Regions from separate parts of the Enterocloster clostridioformis genome, predicted to be linked through region 1. Evidence: riboswitches for the same ligand, from Rfam matches in the RefSeq annotation. Region 1 holds a riboswitch; each other region holds the start of a gene.
The links. Region 1 has a riboswitch for thiamine pyrophosphate ahead of LA360_RS11475 (thiamine-binding protein). Riboswitches for the same ligand answer to the same signal wherever they lie in the genome.

Region 1 (7,468 bases):
TCCGATATCGGAAACCGTACGATTCTAAAAGATAAATCGTAGGTATCCAGGGAACCATATGCAACGTAATCAAACGATGCAGCCGCATCCACAAAGCGTTTGTAATAACCTTCTTTAATCGATATCTTCTTTTTATGACTGCGAACCAGAGTTACATTTACCTGAATATCAAAGGAGTCTGCATCTGGAAACTCAAAATTTCCAACAAGTCCTTTGGAATGGATATCTTTGGTGCGAAATAAAAAATACTGGCCTTTTTCCTTCACATGTGCCATGTTGTTGTAAGAACAATAGCCCCTGTCACCGATAAAAACATCTTTTGTACCAGTCAGTAAATCGTGGCGGTCGACCATTTCACAGAAAGCACTAAATTCATCTTTCTGATGGATCGGCTGGATCAGCGCATCGGAATAAGTGTGCTTCTGTAAGTCGTAAAAAGCATTCAGATGCATACTGTAAAAGCCCTTTATTGAATGTCCATCAGAGACATGATACTCTTCTGGGGCGAAAGCAGGTTTACTGAAAAAGGTAAAGGTGGAGCCATCTGCAGCAAGAAAGCGGTAGCGTAGCTTTTTTTGGTCATAAAAGGAAGCAAAATGGTTAAAATGCCGAAATACAGCTTCCAGGGCATCCGGGCTAAGCTTTGCGCGTTGCTGGTTGAGTGCCGAAGCAGTTGGCGACTGTGGATCCATGTCGAAGAAGTCCAGCAATTCATTTTTTGTGCTGGAGGAGGCTTGGGAAACAAGGAAAGTGATAAGCTTATCGGCGGGGAACTTCCTGTTCCTTGTCAGATCGGTGTCCGAATAGGTAAATTCGGAGATTACGGATGAAACAAGATGGACGGAATGGGAAAAGCATTGTTTAATTTTTTGATGGAACATTGTGTGTACCTCCTTGAATTAGAATGAATTTATGATTCTAATCCAAGGGCCGCTCTCGCTACCTATTAAAGTCAATCAGTAGCGAGAGCGGCCGCACATTTTGTGGTGTATGTCAACTGTTTTTATGAAAAAAGGGAAAAATATGGTTAGACACCCTTCATTAAGAATCTAACCATAATATTGCAAAGCGTTAACTAAATGACATTGCGGGCTGAACTGGAACATGATGATACAGAAGCGGGAAATCTTCCGCCAGTGTTTTGACGGGTTTGATTACGACCGGATTGCGGCGTATACAGAGGCGGATATTGAACGGATTCTGACCTGTGAAGGAATGATTAAATCCCGCAGAAAGGTAGAGGCTGTCATTCATAATGCCAGGTGTTTTCAGAAGGTCAGGGAGGAATACGGCTCATTCAGTTCGTACATATGGAGCTTTTCCAGGGGAAAAACCATTCTTTATGCAGGCCATCAAAAGGGAAACATTCCGGCCTGTAACGCCTTGTCCCGGCAGGTCAGCCAGGAGTTAAGAAAACGTGGATTTAAGTATCTGGGGCCGGTAACGGTTTACTCTCATCTCCAGGCCTGCGGCGTGATTAATGACCATGTGGAGGGATGTTTCCGGTATCGTGATATTGTGGAGCATTATCCCACCGTGAAGAAGCGGGAAAAGGAGTAGGATGCATATATAACAGTTATCTGTAATGTGGCGATGAAAGGGATTCCGGGCTCTGGGGCCGGGAATCCTTTTTGCTTGTCCGCGCTGGCTTTTGCGGTCTCCGGCCGGAAGTATTCCTCTTACACATGCGACAGAAAAGCTTTAACTGAAATTAAGAAAGACGAAAAGAACAAAGACGAAAAGAACAAAGGCTGCATGCGCGCTACCATAGAATTATCAGAGGTGCCGGTACACTTGATGGCCAGTACGCTGGCGCCGCGTGAAGCGAGAAGGAGACTATTATGAAAATGAGATGGCGTGTGGCGGCGGACAGGCGTACCCTTATCTGTTCTGGGAAGGAGAGGACCGCACAGAGTAATGAAGGGCAGTCCTTACAACCTGATTACATTCCAGAAGGAAGCCTATGAGGAGACGGCCAGACTTCATATTTCGCCAAAACCGGACAGCATCCTCCGGGTATTCATGGTATACACACCGCTGGCTCAGCCCGTCCAGGTGGAGGAACCGGAGTTAAATGCGTTTGAGAGGAAGGGCTTCACTGCGGTGGAGCGGGGAGGAAAGGAGATTTTGGCAGAATGATAGTAAAACCTGTTGTCACTATAAGAAAACCGGATATCCCGCCGGGGCTGACATACAGTCCTGTCCTGAACTGCTTAAAAGAGTGCCGGACATTGCATATGCGGTTTTGGACCGTTCCGGCACCCAGGCGTGTTACAGGGCATTTCAGGATATCTGAAATGTGCGCATGACAGTGTACTGTACGCATGACAGGCCTTGCGGATCCTATGACAGCCGCAGGGCAGAGCAGCAGTACCTATTGACTTTTAAAATGAGCCGTAGTATACTTGTCCCAACAATGAAAAGGGGTGCTGGAGTGGAATCCGGCTGAGATGGAATATGTTCTGAACCCTGATACCTGATCTGGATAATGCCAGCGTAGGAAGCCTGCAGAAGATGTAAGTTTTTGTGAGTTTTATCCCGCCCGTAATATCCGGACGGGATTTTTTGATCCATATGATTTGAAGAGAAAAGGAGAACAATATGAACGCAAGCGTAGCAATCCAGTCACTTCCAAAGGCAGCTGATGATGAGGAATTAATCCGTATCGTGGACCAGGTCATCGATTACATCAAGAGCACGGGGTTAAACTATTATGTAGGTCCCTTTGAGACAACCATTGAAGGGGATTATGACCAGCTGATGGATATTGTAAAAGAGTGCCAGTATATTGCGGTCAGGGCGGGCGCCCCCTCTGTGGCCGCATATATTAAGGTTTCTTACCACCCCGAAGGAGATGTGCTTACCATTGAAAAGAAAGTTACCAAGCATCACCAGTAAACTGTGGTCTGTTTCCGCCATCCTGTCCATTCTCATCCTGTGGCAGCTTTCTGTATCCTTTGGACTGGTGGAGGGCTTCATGCTGCCTTCCCCGGTTCAGGTAGCCGGTGCATTTATGAAGGAATTCCCGGCCCTCATGGAGAATGCCAGGATTACACTGGCCGAGGCCGGGCTGGGGCTGGCTTTGGGAATTGCCGCGGGCTTTGGGGCCGCAGTGCTGATGGACCGGTTTGACAAGGCATACAAGGCTTTTTATCCCATCATTGTACTGACCCAGACCGTGCCGGCGGTTGCCATAGCGCCTCTTTTGGTGCTGTGGTTTGGCTATGAAATGACTCCAAAGGTCATACTCATTGTGATTACCACATTTTTCCCCATCACGGTGGGGCTGCTGACCGGATTCAGGGCTGCTGACCCGGATGCGGTGAATCTGTTAAAGGCCATGGGAGCGGGCCGGTTCCAGATATTCCGCTATATCAAGCTGCCGGGAGCCATGGGCCAGTTTTTTTCCAGTCTCAGGATATCTGCCTCTTACGCGGTGGTGGGAGCCGTGATTTCTGAGTGGCTGGGTGGTTTTGGAGGACTGGGCGTATACATGACAAGGGTTAAGAAGGCATTTTCCTTTGATAAGATGTTCGCGGTCATTTTCCTCATATCGGCCATCAGCTTAATTCTGATGTGGGCCGTGGAACTGCTTCAGAAAAAATGTATGCCATGGGAAAATAGCCGAAAACATAAATAGAACGGGAAAACTATATCCGGCGTTTATAAGAGGAGAGATTGAAAATGAAACATAAATGTGCAAGTATGCTGCTGGCCTCCCTTTGCATGGGAGTACTTCTCACCGGGTGCGGCAAAGCCCCGGATTCAGGAGAGAATACCGCCTCTGGCCAGGCCGCGGAGGATACACGGAAAGAGAACGTAAATAGGGAAAGCGCAAGCCAGGAGGAAGAGGGGGCGAAGCAGGATGTAAGAAAGCTGACATTTGTCCTGGACTGGACGCCTAACACCAACCACACAGGCCTCTATGTTGCCCGTGAAAAGGGATATTTTAAGGATGCCGGCCTGGAGGTGGAGATTGTGCAGCCGCCGGAAAACGGGGCGGAGGTACTGGCAGCTTCCGGAAAGGCTCAATTTGCAATGTCCTTCCAGGACAGCCTGGCGCCGGCATTTTCAGGGGATAATCCCCTTCCGGTAACCGCTGTGGCAGGTGTTATACAGCACAATACATCGGGCATTATTTCCAGAAAGGGTGAGGGAATGGACCGCCCAAGGGGACTGGAAGGGAAAAAGTATGCCACCTGGGACCTTCCTGTGGAAAAGGCGACCATTAAGGATGTGATGGAAGCGGACGGAGGGGATTTTGATAAGGTTGAACTGATTCCCAGCACAGTGACGGACGAGGTGACGGCTCTCAGGACAAAATCTGTGGATGCCATATGGATTTTCTATGCATGGGCAGGCGTAAAGACAGAGCTGGAAGGTCTGGAGACAGATTACTTTGCCTTTGCGGATTTGGATTCTGTATTTGATTTTTATACGCCGGTCATCATAGCCAACAATACATTCCTGGCGGAAGAGCCGGAGACAGCCAGGGCATTTCTGGACGCGGTCAGCAGGGGATACGAGTTCGCCATAGAACATCCTCAGGAGGCAGGGGACATCCTGTGCAAGGCCGCGCCGGAGCTGGACCCGGAACTGGTAAAGGCCAGCCAGGAATACCTGGCGGACAAGTATCAGGCGGATGCGCCAAAATGGGGATACATTGACCAGAAGCGCTGGGATGTATATTACGCATGGCTGAATGAAAAAGGTCTTACGGAGACGCCCATTGAGGCGGGAACAGGATTTTCCAACGAATACCTGCCGTAAGGCCGGGGACGGCAGTGCCGTGCCAGGAGGAGAACATGGAGCAGCTAAAGGTAGAGGGAATTTCAAAATCCTTTGACGGGGAGCAGGTGCTGGAGGATATATCCATCACCCTGAACAAGGGGGAACTGGTGTCGCTGCTGGGAATCAGCGGAGGCGGCAAGACCACTCTTTTTAATATTATCGCTGGGCTGTCAAGGCCGGATACAGGGCATGTCCTTCTGGACGGGGAGGACGTGACCGGTTGTCCGGGACGGGTGAGCTATATGCTGCAGAAGGACCTGCTCCTGCCCTACCGGACCATAGAGGATAATGTGGCCCTTCCTCTGATTGTAAAAGGAATGAAAAAGCGGGAGGCACGGGAGCTGGCATCCCCCTACTTCCGTCAGTTCGGCCTGGAGGGCACTCAGAAGAAATATCCGGCCCAGCTCTCCGGCGGCATGAGGCAGAGAGCGGCCCTGCTCCGCACGTATCTGTTTTCAGGCAGCGTGGCGCTGTTGGACGAACCCTTTTCCGCACTGGACATGATGACCAAAAAATCCGTCCATGACTGGTATCTGAAGGTGATGGATGAGATCCATCTGTCCACCCTGTTTATTACCCACGACATTGACGAGGCCATATTGCTGTCCGACCGGATATACCTGCTGACAGGCAGGCCCGGAAGGATAACAGAGGAACTCATCATAGAGGAGACAAAGCCCAGGGACAGGGATTTCGGCCTTACGGCAGAATTTCTGGAATATAAGAGGCATATACTGAAACATCTTGAAAGGACAGTCTGGATGAGGTTGACGGGGACAGGGAAAGAATATTATAATTAATATATTCCAATGAAAAGCCGGGTGCAAAAAAGAGGTAGCCATAAAAAGCAGAAGGAGACAACCGCCATGATTCTATATTTTTCAGGAACAGGAAATAGTGAATACATCGCGAAAAGAATCGGAGAAGAGATAAACGACGAAATCATGAATCTGGGAGAGAAAATACGCAGCCGCGACTTTTCCGGCATACACTCAGACACCCCGTGGGTCGTGGCCGCCCCCACCTACGCGTGGAGAATCCCCCGCATCCTGCAGGAATGGCTGGAAAAAACAGAATTAACCGGAAACAAAAACATATATTTCGTAATGACCTGCGGCGGAAACATTGGAAACGCGGGCAGATATCTGAAAAAGCTAACCGACGCCAAGGGCCTCAGCTATCAGGGCTGCGCCCAGATAATTATGCCCGAAAACTACATTGCGATGTTCACCACCCCCACCCGGGAAGAAGCTGCCGGGATAATCCGCCGGTCCCAAAGCGCAATCGACAAAGCCGCCCGGCAAATCAAACTCAACAGGCCGTTCCCCCAGGTTCCCGTAACACGAAAGGACAAGATCAACAGCGGGATTGTAAACGACATTTTTTACCCAATGTTCGTCCACGCCAAAAAGTTCCGGGCGACCGGCGCCTGCATATCCTGCGGAAAATGCGCCAACATCTGCCCCTTAAACAATATCCGCCTGAAAAACGGCTTCCCCGTCTGGGGCAGAAGCTGCACCCACTGCATGGCATGCATCAACCGCTGTCCAAGCCAGGCCATCGAATACGGAAAACACACCCAAAACCTTCCGCGCTACACCTGTCCAGAAAGCAGAGGTTAAACCATTGGTTTAGCCCCTGCTTTGCCATTTGAATCCATGGCGCCTTTTTCACGGCGTCAATCTCCGGTACGCGTTCACCGGCACCTTACAAATCTAATTTCAAATCCCCATCCTTAATCCATCCCATCCTGCGCAGCACCTCCCCAAACACAAAGGTCAGCACACCGGGAAGCAGGAAGCACACCATAAGGATGCCCACCCACATCCGGGTTCCGCCGCCCATGGCCGTATATACGCCGATGGGGCCCACCAGACCGCAGGTGCCCATGCCGGACCCGGCCGGGATGTTTTCCAGGCGGAAGACCATGGTGGCGATGGGGCCGGTAATCATGGACGCCAGTGTGGGCGGTATCCAGATACGGGGATTCAGCACAATGTTGCCCATCTGCAGCATGCTGGTGCCCAGGCCCTGGGCCATCAGACCGCCGACTTTATTTTCGCGGTAGCTCATGACGGCAAATCCAATCATCTGGGCGCAGCAGCCGGCTGTGGCGGCGCCTCCGGCCAGTCCGTCCAGGGACAGGGCAATACAGATGGCAGCGCTGCTGATGGGAAGGGTCAGGGCAATGCCGATAAGGACTGACACCAGGATTCCCATGATGAAGGGCTGCATTTCCGTGGCAGTCTTTACCAGGTTTCCGAACCAGTTCATGAATTGGGCCACGCCGGGCCCCACGAACTGGGCCACCAGCACACCGGAGATAATGGTGATACCGGGCGTCACGATGATGTCCAGACGTGTTTCCCTGGATACAATCTTACCCAATTCCGCAGCCACGATGGTGGCGACCAGGGCGCCCACAGGACCACCCAGGGCATTGCCCGCGATACCTACCGTGGCAGCGGAAAACAGCACCAGCTGAGGCGCCTTTAAGGCGTGGGCAATGGCGATGCCCAGGGCCGCGCCGGTAGCGCTTTTGGCGTAGTCGGCAATGACGTTGAAAATTTCTATCTGGAGCTGCCGGCCCAGGGTACCGAAGATGGTGCCGATGAGAAGGGATGCAAACAGGCCGAAAGCCATGGCCCCCAGAGCGTCAATCAGATAGGTCTGCACC
Region 2 (7,468 bases), 1.7 Mb from region 1:
GACGGTGTGGCATATGCCATAGAGACCCTGGTCCTTACCAGGGAGGCCAGGGCATATTAAGCCCTCTAAGTGACGGGTGTAAAAATAATTCACCGGTCATAAGTAAAGAGCCGCAGGCTCTTTTTTTCTTTCTAGGAAACTTCATGCTGCAATGCGGTCACATCAAAACACTGCGGAGATGTGAAAGTATGCTGTAATTCCAGTATAAAATCTTCAATTTCTTTACAGGTTTCGGCGGCGGTGGTTTAGCAACTGCCAGAACTCCGCCGACGGCTCTGGCTGTGGGGCGTTGTCTTTGCATAACTGCCGCATAAATTCCGCTACGGACAGACCGCAAGCGGCAGCATACTGCTATAATTTTTGACTTTCTTCTTCGTTCAGTCGGACGGTAACAGGAATGTTCCGCACATTCTTTTCTGATTTTTCTCTGCTCAATTTTTTTAATCCTCCAGTCTTGAATTTTCTTTTAACGGGGATTTTGGGCAAATGTTATAGTATGCCCTGTGGACAGATATTTTATTCGGTAAGGAATAGAGCTAATAAACCGTGATTGCTGGATAGTTTTTCAATATTGTATCTTCTCTAATTTTGTCAGGGGTTTTATTGCTGCAAACAGGACAGTGTATCCATTCTGTTTGATAAGCAGCACTCATATTTATCTTACTTCCCAATCCCAAATACTTAATTGCCTACTATCGTTCTTTTCTTCAAAGAAACGCAAATAGAAGCCAAAGCCATGCTCATATATTAAGTTCAGAGCCTTTCTGACATTTCCTATTTCCAATTCTAATGGAATATACGGGTCAGTCATAGAGCCTGTGCCTATCATACATTTCTTGCGTTTATGAGTAAGAGCATACTCTAACAAGTCAATCGCATTTTCTTTGACTTCAATATCTTCAAAAGCGTGTTCCATGTGATAGCATTTGCTTCTGGAGTCACAATAAATGCACCCGTGAGAGCAGCCCCGGTACAAATTAATTCCATTTTTAGCAGATAATATTCCTTTTGCCTTCACAAAGTGCATGATATGTCCTTCCTACATTTTGGCGCAGTTTTTCCTATGTGCTTTCAATTTTTTCATTGCCCAATCATAATGACTTGCAGTAGCGCTGACAAAATAAGAACCAAGCGTACTTCCGCCTACCCATTTATAAACGCCTTTAGAAAATAATTCCTCATTTGAAAAGGTTTCCGCCAGCTTCATTACTTCGTTATGGGATTGCTGGAACATAATTTTTGCATCCTCTAACGATGTGGACTGGTGTTTTTTCCAAAACTCCACATTCATATCTCCATAGGTTTTCCAATTATAAGGCTCTGGAATAAACGGTTTATTATCGCCATTCTGATTGGAATATACCCAGTTTAACAAAAGCTGATGCCATTCATAGAGATGAATGAAAATATCACGAAGATTTTTATCTCTTTTCCAATGAGCTTCTTTCTTTTTTTCATCACCTGAAAAATCAAACGAAGTTGATAATTCTTTTTCTGTCAGCTCAGAAACAAGAGTATTTAACTTTTCATAATTAGCGGTAGCGGCTGTTAGTAAATCTGTTTTTGCTGTTGGTCTGCCCATATTCATTTCCTTTTCTCTTTTATAACAGTATGTTGTTATTTTTCTATATCTGTAACCTTGTATCTCAAGGTTGTTTTTAAGTTGGCTTTTTCTGTACGGTTAGCATTATTCAAATATATTTCACGGTGTTCTTTCCCCATACGCTTATAACCATGTTCCATATTTCCTCTAACGGATATACTGTATAATCTGTTATTTCGTTGCTTTTTTCGGCAAGTGCTTTATATGCCATTTTAATTTTATATGCCATCGAAAACAGAGCCGCAACCTTATCTGAGAAGATTTCATCGTTAGGATTTCCATTGCCAGAAACAATGATATATTTTTGAGCAGGAACATCAACAACACAAGGTTTTGTTTTTACACCATATATTTCTTTCTCCTGCTTTTTCCATTCATGTTTCACTTTCACTCCCCGCTTTCTCAAATAGAATTTACAGGCAAATTATATCACACATATACTGACGCCCTGTGTCAAGATTTATATTTCTCATAAATTTTCTTTGCCTGCTCTGCCACAATGTCTTTCAGATATGCAGGCTCTATAATATCTACTTGTGTTCCAAATGACAATAAAAACCCGATTAGCCATTCATCTTCTGGCATTGGGGCGGATACGATTAAATCCCCATTTTCTTTTTTACTTACTTGGGTTTTATCAAATTCATCATAAACACGGTATGACATATTTTTCTGGAAACGCAGTACGATTGTATTGTAGGCTTGCCCTAATGATTCATCTAATTCTGGAAAAGAGCTTTTGCAAAAACCGTCCGTGAGCATTTCTAAATCTATCATACGGGTCAGCTTAAAAATACGATAATCCTGTTTTTCCATACAATATGCTTTTAAGTACCATGACATAGACTTATATGACATTTTTAACGGCTGGACAATTCTTTCGTTAATTATTCCGCTGGAATTTGCATAGGTTATTTTTACGCACTTTCGATGAATTACCGCTGATTTTAGCAATTCAAATTTCCCATTGTCCGTTCCATGATTGCCCCATCTGGAAAAATCCACTTCAAGCCAGTTTTCCGAACTCATATTAAATATTGCAGAAAGTTTTTGCAATGTCTGATTGTTGTCGATATTGTTCATAGAATTGATACTTTGCAGGGCTGTTAGAATTTCCTGCTTTTCTTCTTCAGACAGCACCCCTTTATCTAAAACAAAATCATTCATTAAATGAATGCCGCCGTTTCGCCCTGCTTCTGCATAAACGGGAATGCCCGCGCCGCTTAAAGCGTCAATATCTCTGTAAATTGTCCTTACAGATACTTCAAATTTTTCTGCTAATTCTGGAGCGGTAGCCTGTCCTTTATCGAGTAAATAATACACAATCTTAAATAATCTGCTTTCCTGCATTGTCAGTTCCTCCCTTTGATGATAATAGAATACTACCAAAAACCTGACACGATGCGTCAATATTTATTATAATCATTTTTCTTCCCATTATCAACCAAGCGAGCATATATGATTTTTTTATCTCGTAACTTGTAGTTTCTACTCAAACGGCCACATAATTTTTACCACCCGAAAAACAATGATGGTAACGATTTTCCTCATTGCAGCGCCTATATTTCAGCCGCTTTTTCCTTAAAAAAGAGAGCAAGAAACTTTATATACCTGCTCTCCAATTTCAGTTCTTTATGCGTTACATCTATGCGTAAATGATTTACGTTTCCACAATCTCCCCTGCACAAGCCCTTATATTATTAAGGCGTCCTGTCCATTCCAAGGCATTTTTTGCCTTTAGCTGTTCCGTTATGCCCTGTGCTTGCTTCATTTGCTCTACGAGCCTTTCAAAGCGTTCCTGCGCCTGTTTATTAATCTCCGCAAGGTAGGCGTTCAGCCTGCCGCTTGTCAGAAGATTGGTGTATATAACTTTATTGTGCCTGCTGTCTTAAACACATTTTTGAGTTTTCTCCTTATCTGGCTTCATTCATTACTGATTGACAAATAAATAGTCCGGTGCTATGCTAAATAACAACAGGGAGCTTGTGAAGCAGGCTGAGAGGAAGTAATCAAACTTCGACCTATCGCACCTGATTTGGGTAATGCCAACGTAGGGAAATATGAGACATGTATGTGTATTAAATGCGTAATTTAAGTCCATATCCCGCGCGGTATGGGCTTTTTTCAGCCTTCACCGCGGTTCGGACATATGAGGGCTTTAGAGCTGTGCAGGCAATACGCCGCTGTACCAGAGAATATGCCTCTCTACCAGGAAGATAGGCGGGCTCCGAGTAAAAAACATGGAGGTATGACTATGACTATGAAAGTAAACATTAAGAAACTGGCGGTAAGCGCCATGCTGACAGCGGTGGCCGTGTCTTTATCCGGCTTTTCCATCCCCATAGGGGCATCCAAATGTTTTCCGATTCAGCACCTTGCCAATGTATTGGCCGGCGTATTTCTTGGGCCGTGGTATGGCGTGGGGATGGCGTTCTGCACATCGTTTATCAGGAATCTGATGGGGACGGGCAGTCTGCTGGCATTTCCGGGAAGTATGGTGGGAGCATTTTTAGGAGGGTATCTGTACCAGCGTTTCGGCAGGCTGACACTGGCCTACTTTGGGGAAGTGTTTGGCACCGGCATACTGGGCGGAATGCTCTGCTATCCGGTGGCCACACTGGTTATGGGGAAGGAAGCGGCCATTTTTGCCTATGTAATCCCATTCCTTATGAGCACCATGTGCGGCACGGTCATTGCCGCGTTCCTGATTGGGGTGCTGTATAAGTCCGGCGCGTTTCAGTATATGAGGCGGATGCTGGATCTGGATGTACAGACCGGCAAAGCCATGGGAAGATAACAGGAAAAAGGATAAATCAGATGACGCGGAGACAATGGATGAAGGACTTAAGGGAGCGCTCTCCCAGGGTCCACTGTATAACCAATTATGTTACGGCAGGGGATGTGGCCAATATGGTGCTGGCCGCAGGCGGTTCCCCTGTTATGGCCCAGGGGCTGCATGAGGTGGAGGACGTTACCTCCATCTGCAGCAGTCTTGTCCTTAATCTGGGAACCCTGGAAGAAAAAACCATACCGGCCATGGAGGCAGCGGGAAGAAAAGCTGCCGTTCTGGGCCTTCCCGTTATCCTGGACCCGGTAGGAGTCACTGCATCACGGTTTCGCAGACAGACAGCCATTGATATGATCCGGAAGGCCGCTCCTTCTGTCATCCGGGGAAATGAGGCGGAAATCCGGGCCCTGAACCAGGAACTGAGGGGACATGAGGCGGGAAATACCTGCGGCGTGGATTCGGGAACCTTTGGTACGATTGAGAGCCGCCTGGAAACCGCCTGTTCCCTGAGGGACCTTACAGGCGCGGTTGTGGTCATGACCGGGGAAGAGGATGTGGTGGCCGGAAAAGAAAGAAGGTTCATTGTCAGAAACGGCCATCCCTGGATGGCCAGAATTACAGGCAGCGGCTGTATGCTGGACGGGCTTATGGGAGCGTTCTGCGGTCTGTATGGGGAACTGGGACCGGACGGCCCTCTGGAAGAAGCTGTGGTCATGGCCCTCAGCGCGCACGGGCTCTGCGGAGAATTGGCGGCCGGAGAGACTGCGGGGAGGGGAGGCGGGACAGGTACATTCCGCATGTATCTGATGGACAAAATGAGCCTTCTGGATGACGAGACACTGGAGAGAGGTAAGAAAATTGAGATTCGATAGAAAACAGCTTTTGATTTATGCAGTAACCGATAAGGCATGGACCGGGAAGCTTTCTCTGGAGGAGCAGGTGGAGGAGGCGTTAAAAGGCGGCGCAACCATGGTTCAGCTCAGGGAAAAGGAACTGGACAAAGGGAATTTTGAGGAAGTGCTGAGAACGGCCTGCGCCATCCGCAAAATCACAGAAAAATATAATGTGCCCCTTATCATAGACGACAATTTGGAGCTGGCCCTGGCCTGTCACGCGGACGGGCTCCATGTGGGGCAGGACGATATGGAGGCATCTGAGGCCAGAAGGCTTTTGGGACCTGACCGTATACTGGGGGTTACGGCAAAAACAGTGGACCAGGCCAGAGCAGCCCAGGCAGCAGGCGCGGATTATCTGGGCAGCGGAGCCATATTCGGCACCAGTACAAAAGCAGATGCGCGGCCCATGACAATGGAGACCCTGAATGCAATCTGCGACAGTGTGGACATTCCTGTGGTGGCCATCGGAGGAATCTGCCTGGATAACATAGGGCGCCTGGCCGGCAGCCATGCAGCGGGAGCAGCCATTGTATCAGGCATATTTGGGGCGCCGAATATACGGGAGACAACAGAAAAGCTGGCAGAGGCAATGACGGAGATAGCCGGAATGCCCAGGCGGGACCTCAGGGCGGGATCAGTGTAAGAAAATGAGAAAAATATAAAAAACTTTCAAGAAAACCATTGACATTTGAAAATAGGCTGATTATAATGAGTTCAACATTCAACAAAACATAAAAAACTGTTGAGTAGGAGTAAGTAAGATTGTAATTCCAGGCGCAGAGAGCTTCCGGCCGGTGTAAGGGAGCATTGGATTAGAGTCTGAATGGACCTGCGAGGGCAGCTGGAAACCAGGGGCATAGAGATATGGCTGATGGGAGTATGGGCTGACGGGTATCCCACCGTTACCAGGGAGAACGCATGATGGTGCGTTGCAGAGCGGGCGTATTTTATTTCTTTGTTCGATGACACAGCATCAGGTTAAATTTAACTTGATGCTTTTTTATTTCCCGGACCGGAGGATGGCGGGGAACGTGCAGGACATGGAAAGCGCCAATCAGGGTGGTACCGCAGAAGCCGGAAGAAGCTTTTGTCCCTGTTGATTACAGATGTAGTCGGCAGGGATAAGGGCTTCTTTTTTTGATGAATGTGACGCCCGGACCCGGGAATGGTGAAAGGTTTAGAATAAACAGCCGGCAAGAAGGAAAGGAGTTAAGGTAAATGATAATCCCAGCTTGTGATGAAATATTAAGTCTGTCAGGGGAATACGATATAATTCCCATCTGCCGCGAGATTTACGCGGATGTAGTGACGCCCATAACACTGCTCAGACGTATAGCGGAGCGGAGCAGCCGTTTTTACCTGTTGGAAAGCATAGAGGGCGGCGAAAAATGGGGACGCTACTCCTTTCTCGGATATAATCCGGTGATGCGTGTTACCTGCCGCTGCGGGAAGGTGAAGATTGAGAGCCATGTCAGCCGGTTCCCGTCCAGGGAAATACAGACAGCTCATCCCATGGATGTGCTTCGTGAGATATTGGCACAGTACAAGGCGCCCAGGCTGAAAGGACAGCCGCCCTTTACCGGTGGATTTGTAGGGTATTTTGCGTATGCAATGATTGAGTACGCAGAGCCCACCCTTCATATCAGCAGAGGCGGGGCCAATGACTTTGACCTGATGCTATTTGACAAGGTCATTGCCTATGACCACCTGAAACAGAAGATTCAGATTGTGGTTAATATGAAAACCGGCAGGACAGAGAGGGCAGGAAGGACGGAACGGGGAAACCGTGAAGAGCAGGAGCGCTGCGAAGGCCGCAAGGGTGGTGAAGGCCGGGAAAATAGGAACACCTACAGCGGTCTGGAATATTTGTTGAAGGAGTATGGAAGGGCCTGTGAGGAAATACAGGAAATTGCTTCCCTTATCAATGATACAACACCTCTTAAGAGGCTGTCCTCGCCGGAGAAACCATCCTTTGTATGCAGTGTTTCCAAAGAAGAGTTCTGCGATACGGTGGAAAAGACAAAGGAGTATATTCTGGACGGGGATATCTTCCAGGCGGTTATATCCAGGCAGTTTACCAGTTCCTATGAAGGCAGTCTGCTGAATGCCTACCGGGTTCTGAGGACTACCAACCCGTCCCCTTACATGGTTTATATGAACATAGACCAGGATGAAATCATC
Region 3 (7,468 bases), 2.2 Mb from region 1:
TCCGGTGCTGTCCACCAGCTCCCTGGAGTACACGGCGGCGGAAACGCCCAGTTTTATCCAGACCCTGATTGGCATTTTCCCAAGCAATATCATACAGCCCATGGCCGAGGCATCCATGCTTCAGGTAATCGTGGTGGCTTTGCTCTTTGGCTTTGGCACCATTGTGGCGGGAAAGAAGGGAGAGGTATTTGGAAACTTTGTGGAGAGCGCCAATGATGTGTCTATCGCAGTTATGTCCTTCATCATCAAGCTGAGCCCCATCGGTGTGTTCTGTCTGATTACGCCTGTGGTGGCTGCCAACGGACCCCAGATACTGGGCAGCCTGGCCTTTGTGCTTCTGGTGGCTTATATCGGGTACATACTCCACGCCTCATTGGTGTATTCGCTGACCGTAAAGTCTCTTGCGGGCATCGGACCCCTTAAGTTTTTCAAGGGCATGGCGCCGGCCATGATAATGGCGTTTTCCAGCGCGTCCTCTGTAGGCGCCCTTCCTCTTAACCTGGAATGCACGGAAAAGTTGGGGGCCAGAAAGGAGGTGGCCAGCTTTGTGCTTCCGCTGGGAGCCACCATCAATATGGATGGAACCGCCATTTACCAGGGTGTGTGCGCTGTGTTTATCGCTTCCTGTTATGGAATCAACCTGACCCTGTCCCAGCAGATTGTCATTATACTGACAGCTGTTCTGGCTTCCGTGGGCACGGCCGGTGTGCCGGGATCCGGTATGATTATGCTGGCTATGGTGCTTCAGAGCGTAGGGCTTCCTGTGGAAGGAATTGCACTTGTGGCCGGTATTGACCGCCTGTTTGACATGGGTCGAACCACGGTGAATATTACAGGGGACGCTGCCTGCGCAGTGATTGTTTCCCATCTGGAGGATAAGAGGTTAAAGAAGGCTTAAGCCTGAATTTCATCAAGGTAAAAGAAGGGCCGCGCTGTGATATGATGTCGCACAGCGCGGCCCTTCCCTGATACACATATTTTATACATAATCTATTTTATACATAACCCATTAGACCCGGAAGCCACAGTGACAGCTGCGGTATATAGGATACCAGCATCAGCACGATAAAGATGGCGCCAAAGTAGTAGAGCAGAGGACGGATAACCTGTTCTATCTTTGTCTTTCCCACCTTTACTCCCACGAAAAGTGTAGTTCCCACAGGGGGAGTGATGGTGCCGATACACAGGTTGAATATCATCATGATTCCAAAGTGGATGGTATTCATGCCCAGCGCCCGGCAGATGGGAAGGAAAATAGGGGTGAAGATAAGGCAGGCAGGCGTCATGTCCATAAAGGTTCCCACAATCAGCAGCAGAATATTGATGATAAAAAGTATTACATAGCGGTTGGTGCTGATTCCCAGCATGGCTTCCGATACAGCGGTGGGGATGCCGGTGAAGGCCATGACCCAGCTCATGATGCTGGATACTCCGATAAGGAAGATGATAATGCCTGTCATCTCTGCGCTGTCCAGGAAAATTTTAGGCAGCTCCCTCAGCTTGATGGACGTTGGTCAGGGCCAGCTCATTGTTCTCGGCGCCGTCTATAACGCCCTGCTGAATGGCAGTATACACCTCACCGAACCCCATAGGAGCAGCGGCCGTGCCAAAAGCATTGACCATGTCCACGCTGGCCGGGCTTTGCTGTACACGTATTTTCCTGCCCTTTAAATCATCCGGCGTGTTGATGGGAGTCTTGGCGTAGAAATTACGGGTTCCCGCATTGTACCAGGTCACCACCCTGAAACCGGCCTCGTCCGTGGACTTGTATATATTTTCCATATAATCCGTGTCTTCCATCACAGACCGGTAGACTTCTTCGGAGTCAAAAAGATAGGGCATGCTGAAAATCTCATAGACATCCGCAAATGTCTCCAGATTTGCCGTACCCGCAATAACAAAATCAATTGCTCCTGTCTGGGTCAGCTCGATTGCCTTCTGGGCAGATCCCAGTATTTCATTGGGGAATATCTGTACCTCATATTTGTCTCCCAGACGTTCTTCCACATATTCCTTAAATGCCAGCATTCCCAGATGCTCAGGATGGGTCTCCGACTGTGCGTGCGACACGCGGATAATTCTTTTACCTGAGGAAACCAAGCTGCATCCGGAAGCCGAAACCATGACAGCGCCGGCCACAGCTGCAATTGCAAGCCTTTTCATTAAAACACTCACCATTTCCAATCCCTCTCTTTATTTGCGTATGTCAATGTCTGCAGAACATGTAACTGGTTTTTATTATATCGACAAAATTGTGTATAATCACTGGAAAATTTTAATATTTGAGAGTAAATTATTGTCATAAAGCAGTAATTGTATTAGCAATAATTTAACGGATTTTTAACGTGATATTAACGGCACAGATAGCAGACAGACGGAATCAATGGTATAATGGGAAAAAGGAGGAGAGGAATGCGGTGCTCCTGGGAGGATATCAGATGCGGGCGTATTTTTTCTTGTAATGACTCAGCGTACACGTTATAATGGATAGAATTCTTTGACTGTTATTCTCAAACAGGGGGATGTGGTAGGAAGGCAGTAGGTGCGATAGTAGGGAGGAGGCAGGATAATATTGGATAAACAATTGAGAATAATGGTTGACAAGCAGATATTTTCCATATAAACTGACAGAGTGAGGTGAAAATGCCTTTCGGATACAGCGGGAGAACTGCCGTATTCAGTCATATTACAACAGGGAGCTTGTGGGGCAGGCTGAGAGGAAGTAATCGAACTTCGACCTATTAAACCTGATTTGGATAATGCCAACGTAGGGAAATATGGAGTATGTACAAGCTTGCATGATATGAATGGTCCATTCCTTACCGGTATGGGCCTTTTTTGTGTCCTGAAGTATATCCGGCATGACGCGGGCAAACGAACACGGTTTAATAGATTGCATGTGAAAATTACTTTTAACCACATGCGGGCTCCGGGCGAAGAGGAGGAAAATATGGATTATACCACGCAGATGGACGCGGCCAGGAAAGGTATCCTGACAGAGGAGCTGAAAAGGGTAGCGGATAAGGAACTGTTTGAACCAGCTGAACTGATGCGGCTGGTGGCTGAGGGGAAGGCTGTCATTCCTGCCAACCGGCTGCATACCTGTCTGGAACCAAATGGAATCGGATCCAGGCTTAAGACGAAAATCAACGTAAACCTCGGCACTTCAAGGGACTGCAAGGACTTGGAAATGGAATTACAGAAGGTAAATGATGCGGTGAGGATGGGGGCAGAGTCCATCATGGACCTGAGTTCATGGGGGGATACCCGCACATTCAGAAGAAAGCTGACTGCCCAGTGTCCTGCAATCATAGGCACTGTTCCCATCTATGATGCGGTGGTTTATTACCACAAACCGCTGAAGGATATTACTTCACAGGAGTGGCTGGATATCGTAAGGATGCATGCGGAGGATGGGGTGGACTTCATGACCATCCATGTGGGAATCAACCGGCAGACAGCGGAGCGCTTCAAGAAGGCGAAGCGCCTTACCAATATTGTGTCCAGGGGAGGTTCTATTATATTTGCATGGATGGAAATGACGGGAAAGGAAAATCCGTTTTATGAGCATTTTGAGAAGATACTGGATATCTGTCAGGCCTATGATGTGACACTGAGCCTGGGAGACGCCTGCCGTCCGGGATGTATTGAGGATGCATCGGATATATCCCAGATTGAGGAGCTGGTGACGCTGGGGGAGCTGACCAGAAGGGCGTGGGAAAAGAATGTGCAGGTCATCATAGAAGGACCGGGACATATGCCTTTGGACCAGATTCAGTCCAATATGAAGATACAGCAGACTATCTGCCAGGGAGCCCCTTTTTATGTCCTTGGTCCTCTGGTGACAGATATTGCTCCGGGTTATGACCATATTACCGCAGCCATAGGCGGAGCCCTTGCCGCCGCCAGCGGAGCGTCTTTTTTGTGCTATGTTACGCCGGCCGAACATCTGAGACTGCCGGACCTGGACGATGTTAAGGAAGGCATCATGGCGTCCAAGATTGCCGCCCATGCAGCTGATATTGCAAAAGGCATAAAAGGTGCGGCACAGTGGGACCGCGAGATGAGTACGGCCCGGAAAAAACTGGATTGGGAGCGCATGTTTGAGCTGTCTATTGACCCGGAAAAAGCCAGGAAATACCGGGAATCGGCCAAACCCGAAAAGGAGGACACCTGTTCCATGTGCGGTAATTTCTGCGCCGTGAAGAACATGAACCGGATATTGGATGGGGAAATAGTGAGTATTTTTGATGAGTAATGGAGTTGGAGGGAAGGAGGCTGCCGCCTGGATACAGCCCTTTGCCAACAGCATTTTAATAAAACAATGGGAAGGAAAATCCGAGTTTTGGATTTTCCTTCCCATTAACTGTTGTGTAGCCGTAAAAAGAATTCGGCTTTGAGATTAAATTAATCCACCAAACCGCAGGAACAAAGGAGCAAATACCAGAGACACAATCGTCATCAGCTTAATAAGAATGTTGATGGAAGGACCTGAGGTATCCTTGAAAGGATCGCCTACGGTATCGCCAACCACAGCAGCCTTGTGTGAATCACTGCCTTTGCCTCCGTGATGTCCTTCCTCGATGTACTTCTTTGCATTATCCCATGCGCCGCCGGAGTTGGACATGAAGATGGCCATTAATACGCCGGTTACCAGAGCGCCGGTCAGAAGCCCGCCCAGAGCAGAAGGTCCCAGGATGAGACCGGTTGCCAGAGGAGCCAGCACTGCCATCAGACCTGGCAGGAACATCTCCCGAAGGGCGGCTTTGGTGGAGATGGATACGCAGGAAGCGTAGTCGGGGCGGTCCGTTCCTTTGAGAATGCCGGGTTTTTCCCTGAACTGGCGGCGTACCTCCTCAATCATCTGATGGGCGGCCTTGGATACGGATTCCATGGTCATGGCGGAGAAGAGGAAAGTCAGCATTCCTCCAATGAAAAGTCCAACAATGACATGCGCGTTAAGGATGTCAATTGTGGTGAGTTTTACTGCCTCAGCGTAGGATACAAACAGGGCCAGAGCCGTAAGAGCAGCGGAGCCGATGGCAAAACCCTTGCCGATGGCAGCGGTTGTATTGCCCACTGAGTCCAGCTTGTCAGTTATATCCCTGACGTTTTTATCCAGACCAGCCATCTCAGCGATTCCGCCTGCGTTGTCAGCGATAGGACCGTAAGCGTCAATGGCAACGGTGATTCCAGTGGTGGACAGCATGCCTACGGCTGCCAGGGCAATTCCGTAAAGGCCCATAAGCTTGTTGGAAATCAGAACACCCACACATACCAGCAGGATGGGGACCGCGGTTGACTGCATTCCCACGGCAATTCCGCTGATGATGGTGGTAGCGGAGCCTGTTTCGGACTGCCCGGCTATTTTCTTGACAAAACGATAATCGCCGGATGTATATATTTCAGTGACAGCTCCGATCAGAACGCCTACCAACAAGCCTGTAATGATGGTAAACGCAGCCATGAAATTACCGAAGAATATACGGCTGAGGACAAGGGAGCAGACCACTACCAGGGCGGTTGCGCTGTACTCGCCTGTCTTTAAAGCCTTGTGCGGATCGGAATTGCCGATGCTCTTGACTAACAGGGAGCCTATGATGGCGGCAATAATGCCGCAGGCTGAGAGCATAAGCGGGAAAACGATGCCGGCTTCCTGATAAAATACAAGGCCCAGTGTCAGGGCTGAAATCAGGGAACCTACATAGGATTCAAACAGGTCAGCGCCCATACCGGCCACATCGCCTACATTGTCGCCTACGTTGTCGGCAATTACGGCAGGATTACGGGGATCATCCTCGGGGATGCCGGCCTCTACTTTGCCTACCAGGTCGGCGCCGACATCAGCTGCCTTGGTGTAAATGCCTCCGCCCACACGGGCAAAGAGTGCGATGGAAGAAGCGCCCAGGCTGAAGCCTGATAAAACGGATACGTCCCTTGTAAGTATGTAGAGGACGCCTACGCCCAGCAGGCCCAAGCCTACCACGGCCATTCCCATAACGCTTCCGCCGGAGAATGCAAGTGCCAGTGCACGGTGCATACCGGATGTACGGGCAGCGTCAGCGGTACGGCTGTTGGCGCGGATAGCGGCATTCATGCCCAGATAACCGGCCATGGTGGAAAAACCGCTTCCCACAAGGAAACATCCGGCTGTAATCCAGTTCCGTGTTCCAAAACCGATGACAAAGAATAACACGGCTACAAAGACGACCAGTATGCGGTACTCAGAAGCCAGAAACGCGTTGGCGCCCTCTGCGATTGCGTCGGCAATCTCACGCATCCTGTCAGTGCCTGGATCCTCCTTGACGATCTGCTGCCTTAGAATGACAGCAAACAGGAGTCCCAGCAGCCCCACTACCGGGACTAAGAATAACATTTGTTCCATAATACCCTCCTAATTATTGGTTAAGATAAGATCTTCTTAATGGGATTGTAGCAGAGTTACTGGGATTTTTCAACAAAAAATATTAGAATACCTTAAAATAATTGTAAACCAAACAATATCTTTAAGATACTATAGCACTGTCAGGTACCTATCCCACTTTTAAGTGCGTTCTTGCGGGTGCGCTGTGCACATTTTATAATACCGGTATAAGAAATAAGTCACTGGTATAAGAAATAAGTCAAAGAAAGGATGGGAATTATACGGCGTTCGGAGTATGTGAAAATATTGGAGGAAGCGGTCAGTTACATTGGATACGCCGTGTCACAGGCCAAGACGGGCAGATATTCTGTGGAAACCAGGCAGTTCCTGTATGCGGAGTCTCTGATGCGTATGAACCACTCCCCAATAGGACCGGTCTATCCAAATAGGATACAGGGGTGGAACAGATACAGGGATACTATTATTCCAGGCCTTTGTTTGTGGGGGAGATGGAGGAATTTCTTATTTTGCAGCAGGCATACCAGAGGAAAGAGGAGAGCAGTCAGTGACGGCAGATATGAATTATGTCTGTATCAGATTCTGAAAATATGAACGGAATGCAGAATGTATCCGGAAAAATTACATGATTTACCTGGATTTTGCCATGGTTCATTGGACTGGCTGGTGTTATGCTTAACTGCACAGTATGAATTTGCCCTGAAGGAGGTAAAAGCAGATGCAGATATTCCGGCCAATATGGTACACCATTCCTGAATTCTCAAAAGAGATTCCGGTCTGCGTATACCACAAAGAGAATGAATCAGCTGACAGCAGAAAGAGTCAGAAGAATGAACCTGTGCGCAATCTTCATGTGTTAGCCAGGTCCGGCATGGAATGGGACGGAATCAAGAGAGTTATTCTGCGGATATCAGCAGACGATTACTATAAACTATATATCAACGGAATCTTCATCGCCCAGGGACCGGCGCCGTCATACCCGGAACATTATTATTACAATACACTGGACATTACGCCTTTCCTTCATCAGGGAAAGAACATAGTGGCCGTCCATCTCTATTACCAGGGCCTGCTCAACCGGGTTTG
Region 4 (7,468 bases), 510 kb from region 1:
AATAGCTATTTACAGAAAAACTTTCATACTCTCGAGTAGATGGACTCTATTTCCCACAGCCCTCCCACTTTTTGATCCAGAAGTCTGTTACTTTCCTAAAAAAGCATATACCTCCCCCTTACCCCCATAGAAAGCGGGCCCTTCTTTTTTATGCCGCAACAGCAGCCCTTTTCTTTTTATTCCTGAATTTATAGAGATTATGGCCTATTGATACCAAATATATTTCCAGACTCACTCGGTTTAGCTTTCTTCTTACCACACGTTTGTACCATTGGTCATACTTTATGATTCCAAACGTCCCTTCCGCTTGTATCGAACGGTTCATCCGCAGCAGCGCTCCCTGGATACTTTCCAGGTTTTCGACTACTTCCTGGTGCATACAGCTCAGCTCCCGGTTCATACACACCATACGGTTCTTATCTGTCTTTTTACATTGTTCCTTATAAGGACATCCTCCACAGTCCTCACATGTATAGTACTCTTCCTGGCGTCCATATCGGTTCCCTTTTACTGCTTTCCTGTATGCAAAATGGAACTTCTTTCCCCATGGGCACATCAGGGTCCCATCCGGGCCCGGCTTAAAGTTCACCGCACGAAACGGGTTCTCATGATATTCTTTATCTTTTGTCTCTTTTTTGTACATCGGAAATTTCATGTACTTTTCCATCCCGTGTTCCTGACAATAAATATAATTGTTGTACGAGCCGTATCCCGCATCTGCTACCGGATATTTCGGGTAAAACCCATACAGTTCCCTAAATTTCTCCATCAACGGCACAAAGCAGTCCATATCCGAGCGGTACTGCTTCACGTCGATGACCGCTATATATTCATCCGCTGCCCCGATCTGAATGTTATATGCCGGGAGCAGCTGGTCGTTTCCCATGTAGTCCTTTTTCATCCGCATAAACGTGGCATCATGGTCCGTTTTGGAATAGCTGTTGCGTTCCGGACCGCAGATCCGGATCTTTTTCACATATTCTTTCAGTTTCTCCGTGTATTCTTTCAGCTTCTCGTAATATCTCTGCTCCCTGGTCTTTCGGTGTCCCCTGCCGTGGACAAACGCTTTTTCGTCGATCCGGCACTGAAAAGCGTATCGTCCAAGAATCATCTCCAGACCTTGCGGAGTATATTCCGTGTTCGTCTCAACCTTCAGCCCGGTATAGGCCAGCACGCCGGACCTACTCAGTAGGAAGCAGCAGCGGCTTCCGAACCCATACCAGGACCAAAACGGGGAGCCGCCTACATTTCTAAGCTGTGTCAATGCGACCTCGACAATTTGAGCATCTCCGGCCCCCTAATAGACGAATATCTTGCTGACCAACGTGCGGGAATACATATATCCGCCCACATTGGCCTATTCCTCTGGCAGAATTCAGAGAAAAAATACTATATGATGCAGTAAAGGACGTATATTCCTGGCCCCTATAAAAGCCAGATAGAGCTTCCTTCGAGCCGGCCTCGTATTCCTGCGCAGAGAACAACAACGGCGCAAGAGAATGAATGATTAGCTATGGTCGATGCCAAAGGACGCTAGTAGTAATTTGACAATTTGTATTACAGGTTATTTGCATTTTCATAGATTTCCTTTCTATCCTTATCGGATAACAGCCCTTCAGTGATAAAGGCAATCGCAAAAATGACGAACAGATTTAGCCCAAACCGTATCAGTGTAAAGGACACACCCAAAGAGGATATTTCAAAAAGGAGTAAAGGAATGCGGATACTGGCGCTTGTGCATAGGAAAAGCAGCACGTTTGAAATCCTGCAGCCCTTTTTCAACAGTACCCCGGCAACAGGCAGCAGCGCATATATGGGAACGGCTGTTATCGTTCCAGACAATATGGCTACGGCAACACCTTTCACACCGGAATTCGCTCCCATAATTCGTATCATTTTTTCACGTTCAACCCATACGTCCATCAGGCCAATACAGATGAATACAGGCGTAAGTATAAAGAGGAAGTTGATAAAGTTCTTTCCGCTAAAGGCCAATGCTGTTTTTCCAATCTCCGGGTCATAGAGCCAAATGATGAGATTACAAAGCACCATTACAAATAAAAACCAATACTTTTTTATCGCTGTTTTCATTTGAGCAACACCCCCATTAGGTAAGCTGTGATAAAGGAAAATACAAATGCAAGCATATTCCGAAGAACGGCTATTTTCTTACCCAGATATTTTGTCTCTATCGGGATCGTGATCAGCCCAACCGTAGTGAGCGTAGAAACAAATACCGCCATTTGGATTATGCCCGCGCCGCTTTTCAGAAGTTCCGAAACAATGGGGAAAGCAATCATAACGGGTACTAACGAAAACGCACCAACAAGCGAAGCTAAGAGCATGCCGATAAAACCCGTTTCTTCGCCTATCATGCGTCTGATTGTCTCCGGCGAAAGCACCGCAAGCGCCACCCCAACAAAAAGCAGGATAGCAACAAATTGCGGCAGGACGCCTGTAAACATCTTCCACGCCTTTTTTAAGGATAATAGTGTTTTTCTTTTGTCTTTCAAAAAAGAGAAAAGCAGTAAAAGTGCTGCTAAACCATAGAACGAATAGGTAAAAACTGTGTTCAACTCTGTTCACGCCCTCCCTAGATTGCTTTTTTTAACGGCGAAAGTACCAACAGCGCAACACCGCCGCCCAAAAGGGCTGTTAGCAGCTGTGGTATAGAGAACATATTCGAAATCACCGCCGCCTGCGGAGCCGGTAATCTTAAAAAGAACGGCACGGCTATTTGCGCGATTCCAAGGTATAGGACCAAGAATTTGGCGGCTGCCGCAGCTGCCAAAGCAATCATTGGTGCGGTATATTTATGCCCCCAACGCCTGTTGCCAATGAAGTGCCAAATCAGCACGAGGGTAATGTTTCCTGCCACGATAAAGGGGATCAGGCTCCAAAGAGGGCCTATTCCAATCAGCTTCGCCATAACAGGCGAAATGACAGCAACGCAAAGTCCTGACATCATGCCGCAGGTCATAACGGAAACAATCATCAGCATATTCACAACAGACCCAGTAATAATAGTGCTCCCTAATGCTCCGGTAGCCGCCTGCAATACGACAAGTAAGGCGATAAAAACTGCTGTGCGGGTAATCCAAAGCGTTCTTTCTTTGATCATAATTTTGAGATTTCCTTTCTCTTCTCTTGTTTTTCAGATTTTATTATAGTACAATTTTGACAAATGCCTTGTTGCACACGCAACAAAAAACGAGGTTATTGTGATGCGTGAGTTTATAGAAGATTTAAAGCAGACAAATCTATTTTTCGCCATTGAACCAGAGGAAATTGATGGGCTCCTTTATTGCCTCTGTGCAAAGTATGTCCGGTACGCCAAAGGCGACTATATCATTGAGGAAGGGAACAAGGTATACGACTTCGGAATTATGCTATCAGGGCATGGACGCGCAATAAAGTGGGATCCCTCTGACAGAGTGATTCTTATTTCTCTTCTGAAAAAGGGAAGCGAGATAGGGGTTATTTTAGCGGCAAGTTTAGAACACAAAAGTCCTGTTACTGTACAGGCGGAGGATGATGTCCTGGTATTGCAAATCCCTTTTGAACGCGTATTGGCCCGGTGCGAAAAGGCCTGCCCCCGGCATGACAGGCTATTACGCAACTATATAAGCATTGTTGCCAAAAAGGGGCTTGTACTGCACGAACGTATAGATTGTCTGCTGCGTCCGACAATACGGGAGAAAATATTGACCTACTTACAGTGTATAGCCCGCGAACAACAAAAAAGAACATTTACGATTCCGATGAATAGAAACTCTATGGCAGAATACCTCAACGTGGAGCGCAGCGCACTTTCACGAGAGCTGTCCTACATGAAGCGGGACGGGATTATTGATTATCATAAAAACACGTTTAGACTGATTTGAGATGCATAGAAGCAGAGGTTCTTGTAAGCACTTTGTAGGAAGTTATGTGATTGAGGAAGAGGAATTGTTGCAGACAATGGAGGAGTGGTTTTCTAAAAAGCGCTGATACCAATCAAGTTTTCCTGCGGCCGCCACTTGCAAAGCAAAAACTGGAATGCTATAATAGCGCTAACAGAATAAACAGGGGAGCTTGTGTGACAGGCTGAGAGGAAGGTAGACCTTCGACCCTTGAACCTGATGCGGATAATGCCGCCGGAGGAAGTCGTGGAGATTGGTACTTTTTCAGGGGGCATCCTATGCAGGTGTCTCCTGTTTTTTTGCGCTTTTTGAAGGAAAGGATGTGAGAACAGCAACCGCGGTATGCCTGCGGCGGGTTGAGGGGGAGCGCCCTGAACCTTGTATGACAGCGATGGGAAGCCGTGTTCCGGCGTGAGAGGAGGCCAGTAAGCCTCGACCGAATCTTTCCAACCGGCAGACTCTAGCGGTCTGTCATCATTAGGGGAAGGCGCCGCTATACAGGGCCGTTTTCTCTCATTACAAAGGAGTATCATACTATGTTTGAACAGATTTTTGAAAGTGTCCGGCAGAAATCCCCGCTGGTTCACTGTATCACCAACTATGTCACTGTCAACGATTGCGCAAACATGCTGCTGGCTTGCGGCGGCTCACCTATTATGGCGGATGATCCGGGGGACGCTGTGGAGATTACCAGTATCTGCGGCGGACTGACCATCAACATCGGCACGCTGAATCAGCGCACCATTCCGGCCATGCTTGCCGCCGGGAAGCGTGCCAACGAGCTGGGGCACCCCGTAGTACTGGACCCGGTGGGAGCCGGGGCTTCCACGCTACGGACGGACACGGCCCTCCGGCTGCTAAAGGAAGTGAAGTTCGCGGTAATTAGGGGCAACATCTCGGAGATCAAGACCCTTGCCTCCGGCAGCGGCACCACCAAGGGCGTGGATGCTGATGTGGCGGATCGGGTGACTGAAGACAATCTGGATGGGGCAGTATCCTTCGTCAAGGAGCTTGCAAGGCGCATTGGGGCGGTGATTGCCGTTACCGGAGCGATTGACATTGTGGCGGATGAGGAGCGGGCCTTTTGTATACGCAACGGCCGTCCGGAGATGTCCTCCATCACCGGAACCGGCTGCCAGCTTTCTGCTCTGACTGCGGCCTTTGTCACAGCAAACCCGGATCAGTCCCTGGAGGCCGCTGCGGCCGCCGTGTGCGCCATGGGTCTGTGCGGAGAAGTCGCCTACAAACGTATGACAGGGCTGGACGGTAACGCCTCTTACCGGAACTATATTATCGACGCCATGTACCGCCTGACCCCGGCGGAACTGGAGAAAGGAGCAAACTATGAAATGCGATAAGCGGCATATGCTGCTCTATGCTGTCACCGACCGGACCTGGAGCGGGGAGCAGACTCTCTATGAGCAGGTAGAAGCGGCATTGAAAGGCGGCGTAACTTGTGTGCAGCTGCGGGAGAAAGAGCTGGACGAAGCGGCGTTTCTTCAGGAGGCTAAGGACATCTGCGCCCTGTGCCGCCGGTACCACATACCCTTTATTGTGAATGACAACGTGGATATTGCCGTCGCATGCGGGGCGGACGGAATCCATGTGGGCCAGGAAGATATGGTGGCGGGGGAGGTCCGCCGCCGGGTGGGGGACGCGATGATTCTCGGTGTCTCTGTCCACACGGTTGAGGAGGCCCGTCAGGCTGTCCACGACGGCGCGGACTACCTGGGTTTGGGAGCGGTGTTTCCCACAAGCACCAAGGCTGACGCGGACCAGATGACCAGCGAGACCCTACGGGATATTTGCAGCGCGGTGGATGTGCCCATCGTAGCTATCGGCGGCATCAACCGGGACAACCTTCTTAGCCTGGCCGGCAGCGGCGTGGACGGGGCGGCCCTGGTATCCGCCATCTTCTCGGCAGAGGATATTGAGAGGAATTGCCAGGAGCTTCGGGCGCTGGCAGAGAGGATGGTAAGGGCATGAGGATTTGCGGCGTGATTTTTGATGTTGACGGTACGCTGTTGGATTCCATGTTTATTTGGGATACGATTGGCGAGACCTATTTGCGCTCCATCGGATATGAGCCGCGGGAGAATTTGAACGATACGTTTAAAAATATGAGCCTGCACCAGGCGGCCTGCTATTACCAGACAGAGTATGGTGTGACGCTGAGTATTAAGGAGATTATGGCTGGGGTCAACGCCATGCTGGAGCGGTATTACCGTTTTGAGGTTCCGCTGAAGGCGGGAGTAAAGGAGCTGCTGGCACAGCTCCAGCGGAGCAAAGTCAAGCTGTGTATCGCCACTGCCACAGACCGGTATCTAGTGGAGGATGCCCTGGAGCGGTGTGGGGTGCTGTCCTGTTTTGGGGAGATTTTTACCTGCAACGAGGTGGGTCACGGCAAGGACGAACCGGAAATTTTTGAAGCAGCGCTTCGCTTCCTGGGAACAAAGAAGGCAGAGACAGTTGTGTTTGACGATGCGCTCTATGCCGTCAAAGCGGCGAAAGCGGCCGGGTTTCCGGTAGCGGCGGTGTATGACAGCCATGAAAAGAATCAGGAGGAAATCTGTACTCTGTCCGATCTATACCTGAAAGATTTGACGCAATTGGATAAACTCAGGAACTTCCTTCCGGTTTAGCGGCTGGGAGTTTTAAGCGGCAAATTGGGGGCACCACCTTTTGCCGCTCTATAAAAATAATGCAAAGGAGATATAGCAATGAGAACAGCATTATCAATCGCTGGGACAGACCCCAGCGGAGGCGCCGGGATTCAGGCCGATCTGAAAGCGATGACCATGAACGGTGTTTTCGCCATGAGCGCTATTACGGCGCTGGTAGCGCAGAACACCATCGGCGTAAGAGAAATTGTAGAAATGACACCCGATTTTCTCGGGCAGCAGATTGACGCGGTATTCGAGGACATTCCGCCTGACGCGGTGAAAATCGGTATGGTAGCCTCCTGCGGACTGATTGAGAAAATCGCAGAGCGGCTGCGCTTCTACCAGGCAAGGAACGTCGTGGTGGACCCGGTGATGGTGGCGACCAGCGGCGACCGGCTGATTTCTGAAGAGGCGGTGGACAATCTGAAAACCTGTCTGCTCCCTTTGGCGGCCGTGACCACGCCCAACATCCCGGAGGCGGAGATCCTCTCCGGCATGGTTATCCACAGACCGGAGGACATTGAAGCCGCTGCAAAACAGATCAGCAACGCTTACGGCTGCGCAGTCCTGCTTAAAGGCGGGCACAACATCAATGACGCCAACGACTTCCTCTATGCGGGCGGCGTGGGGACATGGTTTCATGGAACGCGCATCAATAACCCAAACACGCACGGAACCGGCTGCACGCTTTCCAGCGCCATTGCGGCCAATCTGGCTAAGGGCTTTGACCTGCCCGCATCTATCCGGCGGTCGAAAGAGTACCTTTCCGGCGCACTGGGGGCCATGCTGAATTTGGGGAAGGGCCGGGGACCTATGCAGCACAATTTCAATCTGACAGGTGTATACGCAAAGGAGGCAGAGTAATGAAGATAACAGAGCGGCTTTTGTCCGCAACAAAGGATA

Region 2: linked by a shared signal. The riboswitch ahead of thiW (energy coupling factor transporter S component ThiW) and the one ahead of LA360_RS11475 (thiamine-binding protein) in region 1 are both predicted to bind thiamine pyrophosphate.
Region 3: linked by a shared signal. The riboswitch ahead of thiC (phosphomethylpyrimidine synthase ThiC) and the one ahead of LA360_RS11475 (thiamine-binding protein) in region 1 are both predicted to bind thiamine pyrophosphate.
Region 4: linked by a shared signal. The riboswitch ahead of thiM (hydroxyethylthiazole kinase) and the one ahead of LA360_RS11475 (thiamine-binding protein) in region 1 are both predicted to bind thiamine pyrophosphate.

Annotation. Positions count from the first base shown of each region.
Region 1 is NZ_JAIWZC010000001.1:2,253,269-2,260,736, reverse strand. Features, by position in the region: gene LA360_RS11490 (IS4 family transposase) at 1-881, opposite strand, end outside; partial or broken gene LA360_RS11485 (DNA-3-methyladenine glycosylase I) at 1,087-1,560, shown strand; gene LA360_RS11480 (hypothetical protein) at 1,918-2,139, shown strand; TPP riboswitch at 2,413-2,522, shown strand; gene LA360_RS11475 (thiamine-binding protein) at 2,602-2,898, shown strand; gene LA360_RS11470 (ABC transporter permease) at 2,867-3,640, shown strand; gene LA360_RS11465 (ABC transporter substrate-binding protein) at 3,685-4,770, shown strand; gene LA360_RS11460 (ABC transporter ATP-binding protein) at 4,806-5,591, shown strand; gene LA360_RS11455 (EFR1 family ferrodoxin) at 5,658-6,413, shown strand; gene LA360_RS11450 (PTS sugar transporter subunit IIC) at 6,499-7,468, opposite strand, start outside.
Region 2 is NZ_JAIWZC010000001.1:3,993,463-4,000,930, forward strand. Features, by position in the region: gene LA360_RS20105 (Cof-type HAD-IIB family hydrolase) at 1-60, shown strand, start outside; gene LA360_RS20110 (cysteine-rich KTR domain-containing protein) at 537-653, opposite strand; partial or broken gene LA360_RS20115 (radical SAM family protein) at 725-1,027, opposite strand; gene LA360_RS20120 (ClbS/DfsB family four-helix bundle protein) at 1,040-1,582, opposite strand; gene LA360_RS20125 (hypothetical protein) at 1,692-1,988, opposite strand; gene LA360_RS20130 (helix-turn-helix transcriptional regulator) at 2,057-2,953, opposite strand; partial or broken gene LA360_RS20135 (TnpV protein) at 3,264-3,485, opposite strand; TPP riboswitch at 3,569-3,678, shown strand; gene thiW (energy coupling factor transporter S component ThiW) at 3,864-4,400, shown strand; gene thiM (hydroxyethylthiazole kinase) at 4,421-5,263, shown strand; gene thiE (thiamine phosphate synthase) at 5,250-5,930, shown strand; gene LA360_RS20155 (anthranilate synthase component I family protein) at 6,506-7,468, shown strand, end outside.
Region 3 is NZ_JAIWZC010000001.1:46,660-54,127, forward strand. Features, by position in the region: gene LA360_RS00250 (dicarboxylate/amino acid:cation symporter) at 1-898, shown strand, start outside; partial or broken gene LA360_RS00255 (TRAP transporter large permease subunit) at 996-1,508, opposite strand; partial or broken gene dctP (TRAP transporter substrate-binding protein DctP) at 1,489-2,178, opposite strand; TPP riboswitch at 2,683-2,792, shown strand; gene thiC (phosphomethylpyrimidine synthase ThiC) at 2,951-4,258, shown strand; gene LA360_RS00270 (sodium-translocating pyrophosphatase) at 4,403-6,385, opposite strand; gene LA360_RS00275 (family 78 glycoside hydrolase catalytic domain) at 7,101-7,468, shown strand, end outside.
Region 4 is NZ_JAIWZC010000001.1:1,746,810-1,754,277, reverse strand. Features, by position in the region: partial or broken gene LA360_RS08705 (transposase) at 149-1,171, opposite strand; gene LA360_RS08700 (permease) at 1,558-2,091, opposite strand; gene LA360_RS08695 (permease) at 2,088-2,576, opposite strand; gene LA360_RS08690 (ECF transporter S component) at 2,594-3,121, opposite strand; gene LA360_RS08685 (Crp/Fnr family transcriptional regulator) at 3,225-3,884, shown strand; TPP riboswitch at 4,057-4,162, shown strand; gene thiM (hydroxyethylthiazole kinase) at 4,439-5,260, shown strand; gene thiE (thiamine phosphate synthase) at 5,247-5,888, shown strand; gene LA360_RS08670 (HAD family hydrolase) at 5,885-6,544, shown strand; gene thiD (bifunctional hydroxymethylpyrimidine kinase/phosphomethylpyrimidine kinase) at 6,623-7,429, shown strand; gene tenA (thiaminase II) at 7,429-7,468, shown strand, end outside.